2 regions of the Brevibacterium sp. FAM 27836 genome follow, and region 2 is predicted to be linked to the other one. Evidence: riboswitches for the same ligand, from Rfam matches in the RefSeq annotation. Region 2 holds a riboswitch; the other holds the start of a gene.
What was found. Region 2 has a riboswitch for thiamine pyrophosphate ahead of thiM (hydroxyethylthiazole kinase). Riboswitches for the same ligand answer to the same signal wherever they lie in the genome.

Region 1 (4,729 bases), 1.7 Mb from region 2:
CTTGACGTCGTCGCGGTCGGGCAGGCCGAGGTGCTCCTTCGGGGTGACGTAGCAGAGCATCGCCGTGCCGTAGCGGGCGATTTCGGTCGCCCCGATCGCCGAAGTGATGTGATCGTAGCCGGGTGCGATGTCAGTCACGAGCGGACCCAAGGTGTAGAAGGGGGCGCCGTGGCAGAGCTTCTGCTGGCGTTCGACGTTCTCGCGCACCAGGTGGAGCGGAATGTGCCCAGGGCCTTCGACCATGACCTGGACGTCGTGGGCCCACGCGCGTTCGGTGAGTTCGGCGAGGGTGTCGAGCTCGGCGAACTGGGCGGCGTCGTTGGCATCGGCGATCGAGCCCGGCCGCAGCCCGTCGCCGAGTGAGAACGCGACGTCGTAGCGGGCGAAGATCTCGCAGAGTTCGTCGAAGTGGGTGTAGAGGAAGTTCTCCTCATGGTGGGCTAAGCACCAGCCAGCCATGATGGAGCCTCCGCGGGAGACCATCCCGGTGACCCTGTTGGCCGTGAGCGGCACGTAGCGCAGCAGCACGCCGGCATGGACGGTCATGTAGTCCACGCCCTGCTCGCACTGCTCAATGACGGTGTCCCGATAGATCTCCCAGGTCAGAGCGTTCGCCTCGCCGTCGACCTTCTCCAGGGCCTGGTAGATCGGGACGGTGCCGATGGGGATGGGGGAGTTGCGGATGATCCACTCTCGGGTGGTGTGGATGTCGTTTCCGGTCGAGAGGTCCATGAGGGTGTCGGCACCCCACTTCGCGGCCCATCGCAGCTTCTGCACCTCCTCGGCGATGGAGCTGGTGACCGCGGAATTGCCGATGTTCGCGTTGATTTTCACAAGGAAGGCCTTGCCGATGATCATCGGTTCGGACTCGGGATGGTTGATGTTGTTCGGGATGATCGCGCGGCCGGCGGCGAGCTCCGAGCGGACGAGCTCGACATCGCACTGCTCGCGCAGGGCGACGAAGCGCATCTCCGGGGTGATGATGCCTTCCCGGGCGTAGTGCATCTGGGTCACGGTCCGGCCGGGCTTGGCCCGGAGTGGGACCGGTTTGCGACCCCTCCACTGCTGTGAGGGCGCTCCGCGGCGCACGGCAGCGCGACCGTCATCGGCGATGCGGTGTCCGCGGGCGGCGTAGGTTTCGGTGTCGAGGCGGCCCTCGATCCAGGGGAACCGCAGTGCCGGCAGTCCTTCCTCGGGGACGCTGCCAGGGCCGACGGTGCGGTAGACGTGGACGGGAGCGTTGGTCCGTCCGTCGGAGTCCTCGAGTTCGATGCGGGTGACGGGAACGCGGATGTCGTGCTCGGCATCCTCGAGCCACGCCGGAGAATGCGTCGGATACTGCTCGATCGTGAAATCGTTCGTGGAGTTCTTCGCATTGGGCACGGTGGCCGAAGCCGTGGCAGGGACAGGTGTTTCAGGGGTGAACGCAGTCATCTGCAGTCCTCGCTTCCTACGCCGGTATCAACCGGATCAGGTTCTACGGTCTCGGACGATCCAGTCCGATCTCAGCCCTTCTGCAGGGCTCCCGTGGGGTCGTGCAATTCGTATCACGTCGACAGCGGTGAGGACAAACCCCGCCGAGGCGGGGGTGCTTCCACGGAGGGTGCCTCCACGGAGGACAACAGCTCCAGCGAAACGACGCTGCCGCATCAGTTCTGCAGGAGCATCAGCCTTGGAGGAACGTCGTCGCGGCTCTGCCGAGGGCGACGACATCGGCGACCGCGACCATTTCGCGGGCCGAATGCATCGAATACAGGGCCGGGCCCACGTCGACGGTCGTCATGCCCAGGCGTGTCGCCGTGAGCGGACCGATTGTCGACCCGCACGGCATCGCATTGTTCGACACGAAGTCTTGGTAGTCGACGCCGGCGGCCGTGCACGCCCGCGACCACACTGCGGTGCCCACAGCATCCGTGGCGTACCGCTGCTGAGCGTTGAGTTTGAGCAGCGGACCGCCGCCGAGGCGGGGACGCACATGCGGATCATGGCGTTCCGGATAGTTCGGGTGAGCGGCATGCCCGGCGTCCGATGACACGCACACCGATGCCGCCAGCGACGCCAGATAGTCGCTGCGCGTCGAGTCCGGCAGCAGAGAGGCGATGATGCGTTCGGTGACATCGGCGAGGAACGGTCCGCACGCACCGGAGCGTGAGTTCGACCCGATCTCCTCGTGGTCGAAGGCGGCGAAGAGCGCAATGCCTTCGACCGAGTCGGCGTCGAGACTCGTCAGTGCAGTGACCCCGGCATGGACGGACAGAAGGTTGTCCAACCTCGGCGAGGCGAAGAACTCCTCACGTGCACCGAAAAGCGCCGGCTCCTGGGTGGGGACGGTGTACACGTCGTGACCGACCACCGCCTCGGGATCGACCTCGGCGGAAGCGGCGAGCAGTTCGATGACGTCGGCCTCGGCGAGATCGGCCAAGCCGATCACGGGAGCGGTGTGACGCTGCTTGTCCAAGGCCAGACCGTCATTGACCTGCCGGTCGAGGTGGATTGCCAGCTGCGGAATGCGCGCGATCGGACCGGTGCGGGCGAGCACGACCCGGCCGTCGGCGAGGCTGAGGCGACCGGCGAACGCGAGTTCCCGGTCGAGCCAGGAATTCAGCAGCGGACCGCCGTAGATCTCCACTCCGACCTGGCGCATGCCCTCGGCGGTGTATTCGTCCCCGGGTTTGAGTTTGAAGGCCGGGGAATCCGTGTGGGATCCGAACACGCGGAACCCGGGGACTGCCTCGGCGGTGGTCGTGGGATTCATCCACGCGATGATCGCACCGTCGCGGACGACGAAATGGCCGGATCCGGGCGTCAACGCCCATGCGCTCGCCTCATCGAGGCGGGAGAAACCGGCCTGCTCCAAACGGGCGGCTGCGGTGGCTACGGCGTGGTAGGAGCTGGGGGAGGCACTGACGAAGTCGCCGAGGTCGGCCGCTGTCTGCGCGGCGACAACCGGGTCCGGGTGTGATTCACTCATTTCCCCAGCCTATCGTTTGCGGTAGTTTGGATGACAAGGAACAAGGCCTCAGGCACCGGTCAGACATCGGTTCCGAGGGTAAGGCGGCGGCAGGGATCCTGCGCCCGCAACAGCAACGGCAAGGAGTGTTCGACGTGAACCAGTTCGTGACGGAGTGGAACACCTGGCGCGACTCACGGAACTCGGCACTGGCGAAACCGTTCGGCTGGCTCAGCGTCGTCGGACTGCACTGGCTCGACGTCGAGTCCACCTGGCCCGATGCCCCCGGCACCTTCACCGTCGAGGACGGCTGGGTCACCGTCGCCCTCGACTCCGGAATCAATGCCGGTCCCGCTGCCGAGACCTTCGACCTGCTGAGCCAAGCCGCCGGCGGCGGTGCGGGTGCCGGGACAGGCGGCGGTGCGGTCCGAGCGACGAGCCCCTCGGTGCCCAGCGACACCTCGACCCTGCCTGCTGTGACAGACCACGCCGCCACAGGAGCTTCTGCCGCTGACAACGCCTCCGCAGATGCCGGTGCGGCCGAGGCCGGAACCGCGGGTCATGACTCGGCCCCAGCCCGACCGCAGGTGCGTGTCGAGGACAACGGCTTCACCGCGAAGCTGCCGGCCGGGGGATCGCTCAACTGGTTCACCGTCGGCAATGTCCTCTACGAGCTCATCGACCGGGGCGGCCGCCTCGGTGTGCGTGTGCGCGATTCGAAATCGCCGCTGCTGGGCAAATTCTTCGAAGTCCCGGTCTTCGACCCGAACCCAGACTTCGTCTTCCTCGCCCGGTTCACCCGGTTCGACCCGTTCCCGACCCATACGATCGAAACCGCGCAGGAGGATCTGCAGCTGCAGACCCAAGCCGCGGGAACCGTGACCTTCGAAACTCAGCAGGGCGAGGTCACACTGCTTGCCACCGGGTGCCCGAAGACCGGGCTCCACCTGGACTTCCACGATGGAACGAACGGGGCAACCACTTCGGCGTGGCGGACGATCGACCTCGGAGTGCCGAATCAGGACGGCTCGCTCGTCATCGATTTCAACCGCGCGGTCAACTACCCCTTCGCGTTCACCTCGTTCGCGACCTGCCCCGCCCCGATCGAGGGCAACGTCGTGCCCTTCGAGGTCACGGCGGGTGAGCGGCGTCCCCCGTTCTTCTTCTCGGAAGCCGGGATCAACGTGCCGTTCCTGTTCTACGTGTGGTGGGACGAAGAGAGCGCCGAGGTGACCCGGCCCTGGTACTCCCGGTTCGGCCTCGACATCACGGTCCTCAACCCGAACCACGATGACGGTCGGGTCTCGCTCGTCGGCTTCGACGGAGTCGCGATGTCCGGCGGCGACCTCAGCCCGCTGGGGCGCAAGGCCCGATCGCGGCTCATCGACGTCGCCACCGAAGCGCTGACCTCACGGATCCCGGTCATCGGCATCGGAGCGTACTCGGCGTTCGTCATTCAGGCCCAGCGGGAACTGCGCTCGCAGCAGGGCTACAACGACGGCATCGAGGTCGAATACCAGGCGCCGGACGATCGTCTGCTCATCGTGATGAATAACGAACTCGAACCGCAGCAGGCCGGGTTCGATGTCGTCCACACCGACGCCAGTGGGCTGCTGTATGTGGAGATGCCCTTCGACATTCCGCTCGAATCCGAGCTCACCGAGGTCGAGGATTTCGAAGCCGCGCTGCAGGCCGACGCTCCGATCACCAGCTGGCAGGAATTCGACTTCCGCATGGTCCACCTCATCCGCGGCCACCGCTGACCACCCCCAGAACTAC
Region 2 (4,729 bases):
GGCTTCCCGTCGCGGTCGGTGAGCAGCCCTGTATCGAAGAGGAACTCGCCCAGCTCGCTCCAGTGCTCCTCGGTCTGCAGGCCGAAGTCGCCGTTCTCATCGAGCATGTAGCCTTCGGAGAGCATCTGCTGCCCTGCGACCAGCAGGTCCAGCTCGGTGAGCAGACCGGAGTTCTCCTCCTGCAGGATCTCCGCCGTCGCCTCCGGATCGGCGATCGAGTCCTCATATCCTCGGGCCAGCGCCTGCACGAAGTCGCGCGCCACATCGGGGTTCTCCTCGAGCCAAGTACCGTTGCCGACGACGATCACCTGATAGGCGTCGGGGAACCCGTAGTCGGTGTAGGCGAAGTTCTTCAGCTCGATCCCGCGCTGCTCAGCCTCGACGCCCTCCACCGCGACGAACGGAACGGTGAAGTCCACGTCCCCCGAATAGAGCGCCTCGTATGCGCTCGTGCCGAGCACGACAGTCTCGAAGTCGCCTTGACCGCCTGCGGCCTGCACGACACCCTGCATGGTGATCGTTTCGGCGGGGTTGTCGAAGCCGCCGAAGACGAGACCGTCGAGGTCTGCGGGGCTAGTGATGTCGTCGCGGTCGCCGAGCACAGCGACCTCGGTCGCCCACGTCTGCTGCACGGCGAGCACCGATGTGAGGTCGGCGCCGGAGGCGATCGACATGGAGGCGGTGTCCTGGAAGCTGATACCGAACTCCGCCTGACCAGCGTCGACGAGCACCTCGGGGTTGCTGTTGTTGAACGGCAGGATCTCGACATCGATGCCGGCGTCTTCGAAGTACCCCTCGTGCAGGGCCACGTACAGGCCAGTATGGTTCACGTTCGGGGTCCAGTCGAGCGCGAAACGCACGGTCGTGCGCTGATCATCGGCCGGGGCATCGTTGTCGGTGCCGGCGCAGCCGGTGAGGACGACGGTGGTGAGCGCGATTGCGCTGGCTGCGGTCAATGCGCGTCGGAATCTGGGTGAGATGGTCACGGTTCTCCATGTTCTGTTCGGGGAATGAGGTTTGGGAATCAGGGGCGGTTCGTGCTCAGCCCCAGGCCCGCACGAATCGGCGCGCGGTCGCCTTGGGGTCTTCGGCGGCGCAGATCGCGGAGACGATGGCAGCCCCTGCGGCGCCGTCGTCGCGCAGCCGGGCGATATCGTCTATACCGATGCCGCCGATCGCGACCGAGGGCACCGACGCCGCGGCCGCCAGGCGTCGAAAGCCGTCGAACCCCAGCGCCGGAGGATGGTCCGGCTTGGTGGCCGTGGGGCGGATCACGCCGATGCCGAGGTAGTCCACAGTGCCTTCGGGTAAATGCGTCACCGCTGCGAGGTGCTCGTCACTGTTCGCTGTCAGGCCGATCACGGCATCGGGGCCGAACTCGTCGCGCGCCGATCGCACGGCGGGGTCACCCTGCCCAAGATGCACCCCGTCGACCGGGATGCCGCGTTCTCTCGCTGCTATCGCGACATCGAGCCGGTCGTTGACCAGCAGCAGCGCGCGGCCCTGGATCGCTTCCGCCAGACGTTCGAGCTCACGCAGATGTGCATCGAAGCCGGCATGCTTGTCGCGCAGCTGTACGGTGCGCACCCCGCCATCGACGGCTGCCCGCACGGTCTCCGCCACGCCCCGTTCACCGCAGAGCGCACGATCGGTCACCAGGTAGATGCCGAGGTTCACGCCCCACCGCCCGGCGCCGTCTCGGCGCGCACCTGCTCCGACGCGCTCACCTCCGCTGCGCTGATCGCGTACAGCGCGTCGAGCAGACGGGCAGCGAACGACCCGGGCCCCGCCGTCTCTGCAGCGGCCCGCTCAGCGGCGATCCCGTACACGACATGCGCAGCAGCCACCGCCTCGACCGGTGAGAACTCACCACGGATGGCAGCGAATGCCGCGATCAGCGCACCCAGCGCGCACCCACCGCCGGTGATCTTCGTCAGCGGCAGATCGCCGTTTGAAACCCGGAGGATGCGCTCACCGTCGGTGACCAGATCCACCGGCCCAGACACCGCCACGACTGTGCGCAGGTCTCTCGCCAACCGCATCGCGATCGGTGCGGCCGCCTCGGTCTCATCCGCACTTTCGACGCCCTTGCCACCCGTTCCGGCCCCCGCGAGCGCGAGGATCTCGGAGGCGTTGCCCCGGATCGCGAACGGGTGCTGGGCGGCGAGCTTCTCGGCGAGAGCTGTCCGGATGGGCAGCGACCCGATCGCGACCGGATCGAGCACCCACGGCGTGCCCGCATCGTTCGCCACGGCGACCGCTTCCTCGGACGCCGCACGCTGCTCCGGGATCGGCGTTCCCAGATTCACCAACAGGCCCCCGGCGACACGGGCGAACGGTCCGGCCTCGCCGACGATGTCGACCATCGCCGGTGCCGCGCCGATGGCCAGCAAGGTGTTCGCGGTGAAGTTCGTGACCACCGAGTTAGTGATGCACTGCACCAACGGGGTCTGCGCCCTCAGCTCACCGAGCAGAACCGCGGATGATGAGACAGACATGAACTCTCGCTTTCTTCCACTGCGAAAGAAAGTCGATCACCATGACGGCACGCCGAAAGCGGACACCTGGATCGGTATCTCGAACGCGCTGAAGTCATCCGGACATTCCCTTCGCCAGTACGAACTGGATCAGGTTCGACGGGTGTGATCTCAGCCGCTGGGTGCGGCACCCCGTGTCACTGCCCACTACCCTAACGCATTCGGCCACAACTGGGAGCACTCCCGTGGAACGCTAGGGCCGCCGATGGTCAGGAGCACGGCAGATCCTGGCGGGGGCTGTCGACGGTGATTCGCCGACACTGAACCAGATCGGTGCAGCCCACGGTGTCAGGGACCATATAGAAAGATCAAATACCAACACGGGCAGCCGACCACGGCCCCATCCTGGTACAAAACCATGCGGTCGGCAGGAGCACGGAGACGCTGAGGACTACCAGCCTCTGAGGGGCTCCGGGTGAGATCGGCCGGCGGCATCGGCGCCCTCCACTCCTGCTGCACGGAACCCGCACCTCCGTCAGTACACGAAAAAAGCGGCGGGAGTGAACGCAAGACCTCGGATAAACGTTCCCTCGCAAAGAGCCAGCGACCGATGAGCAGCACAAATCCTCGGTAGACTGGTGTGACGTGACACGGGGTGCTGCACGGGATCTGCGGCTGAGATCACACCCGTCGAACCTGCTCTAGTTCGAACTAGCGAAGGAATGTCCAAGTGAGTGCTTCCACCTCTCCGTCCCGTCCGATCGTCGCGACGATCGCAGCAGTCATCCGTGGCGGCGACGTGCTGCTGGTGCGTCGCGCGAACCCGCCAGATGTCGGGCGGTGGGGCTTCCCTGGGGGGAAAATCGAAACCGGCGAAACAATTCAGCAAGCCGCCCTACGCGAGTTGCATGAGGAAACCGGCGTGCACGGTGAGGCACGCGAGGTGTTCACCGCTGTCGATGCCTTCCATCACGACGACTCCGGCACCCTCCTCCAGCACTTCGTCCTCGTCGCGGTGCGGTGCGACTGGCGAACCGGGGTACCCGTGGCAGCTGATGACGCGCTGGAAGCACGCTGGTTTTCAATCGAAGACCTCGAACACGGAGACCTTGCACTCAGTCTTGATGTGCGCGAAGTTGCCGAGACTGCCTTCCGGCTCGCGCAAAGCTCTTGAACTATCTCAATACGTTTGAATGATACCGAACGACGGAAAGAGGACAACTACTTTTGGAACCGCACGGGGTTCCTGGTAGATGCAGTGCGACACAATGCGGGTTCTGTCAGTTGATCGTTTCGTGACGATCCCAGAAGTCTCGCAGTCGCATAGCGAGAGATTCAGGGCGTTCTTCCGGTACGAAATGCCCGCAGTTCTCGATGATGCCACCTTCAAGGAGAGACGTGCTATCTCGGGTTTCTTCGACGTAGTCTCTCCACTTACTCAGCACTGGAGCTTGGGCCGCGAGCCCGTGATCTCCCCAAAGGGCCAACGTGGGAACGGTGACCCGGTACCCCACCTGATGGTCGTGTTCATCGTGATCGAGGTCTTCCCAGGTCGCTCGGTAGTCCTCGAATCCCGCATGCATTGCGCCCGGTTGCTTGAAGGACTCGATGTAGTGACCGATCATCGGTTCGAGACGGTCGCGCCGCAGTGTCCATCGATGGAATAAATAGCGAAGATACTCTTCTTCCCGACCAGATGTCATTGCCTCGGGGAGGTCGTGCTGCATATGGAAGAGCCAGTGGAAAAATCCGGCCGCCGTCGCGGTATCGGATTGGAACATCGCATGCGTGGGCACGACATCCAAGACCGCGAGCGTCCTGATCCGGTCAGCCTGGTCGAGCGCGAACCTGTGCGCTACTCGTGCCCCACGGTCGTGGCCGACCACATGGGAACGTTCGACGTCGAGTGCGTCGAGAAGTTCCACGATGTCGGCAGCCATGCGACGTTTGGAGTACCCGCCCTGGGGCTTGTCGCTGAGCCCGTAGCTGCGCAGATCGGGGGCGATGACCCGATAGGCGTCTGGCAGGAGCGGGGTGAGCTGATCCCAGCAGGCTGAGGTTTGCGGCCAGCCATGCAGGAGCACGACCGTCGGAGCATTCGGGTCAGTGTTCCCTGACAGCGTGTAGTGCAGGCGAATCGAAGGCAAGCTCAGAACATCAATCACAATTCGATACTAACCGCATAAAAGGGTTAGCTCATAGAATGAGGTCTGTGACTGCATCACAGCGTTTCGAGCCTTGGCTGTTCTACG

Region 1: linked by a shared signal. The riboswitch ahead of thiC (phosphomethylpyrimidine synthase ThiC) and the one ahead of thiM (hydroxyethylthiazole kinase) in region 2 are both predicted to bind thiamine pyrophosphate.

Annotation. Positions count from the first base shown of each region.
Region 1 is NZ_CP195711.1:1,314,682-1,319,410, reverse strand. Features, by position in the region: gene thiC (phosphomethylpyrimidine synthase ThiC) at 1-1,434, opposite strand, end outside; TPP riboswitch at 1,430-1,538, opposite strand; gene ACSE4D_RS06040 (M18 family aminopeptidase) at 1,667-2,971, opposite strand; gene ACSE4D_RS06035 (DUF1684 domain-containing protein) at 3,106-4,713, shown strand.
Region 2 is NZ_CP195711.1:3,044,281-3,049,009, reverse strand. Features, by position in the region: gene ACSE4D_RS13640 (ABC transporter substrate-binding protein) at 1-986, opposite strand, end outside; gene thiE (thiamine phosphate synthase) at 1,042-1,677, opposite strand; gene thiM (hydroxyethylthiazole kinase) at 1,674-2,498, opposite strand; TPP riboswitch at 2,587-2,682, opposite strand; TPP riboswitch at 3,119-3,217, shown strand; gene ACSE4D_RS13625 (NUDIX hydrolase) at 3,208-3,651, shown strand; gene ACSE4D_RS13620 (alpha/beta fold hydrolase) at 3,758-4,642, opposite strand; gene ACSE4D_RS13615 (CGNR zinc finger domain-containing protein) at 4,690-4,729, shown strand, end outside.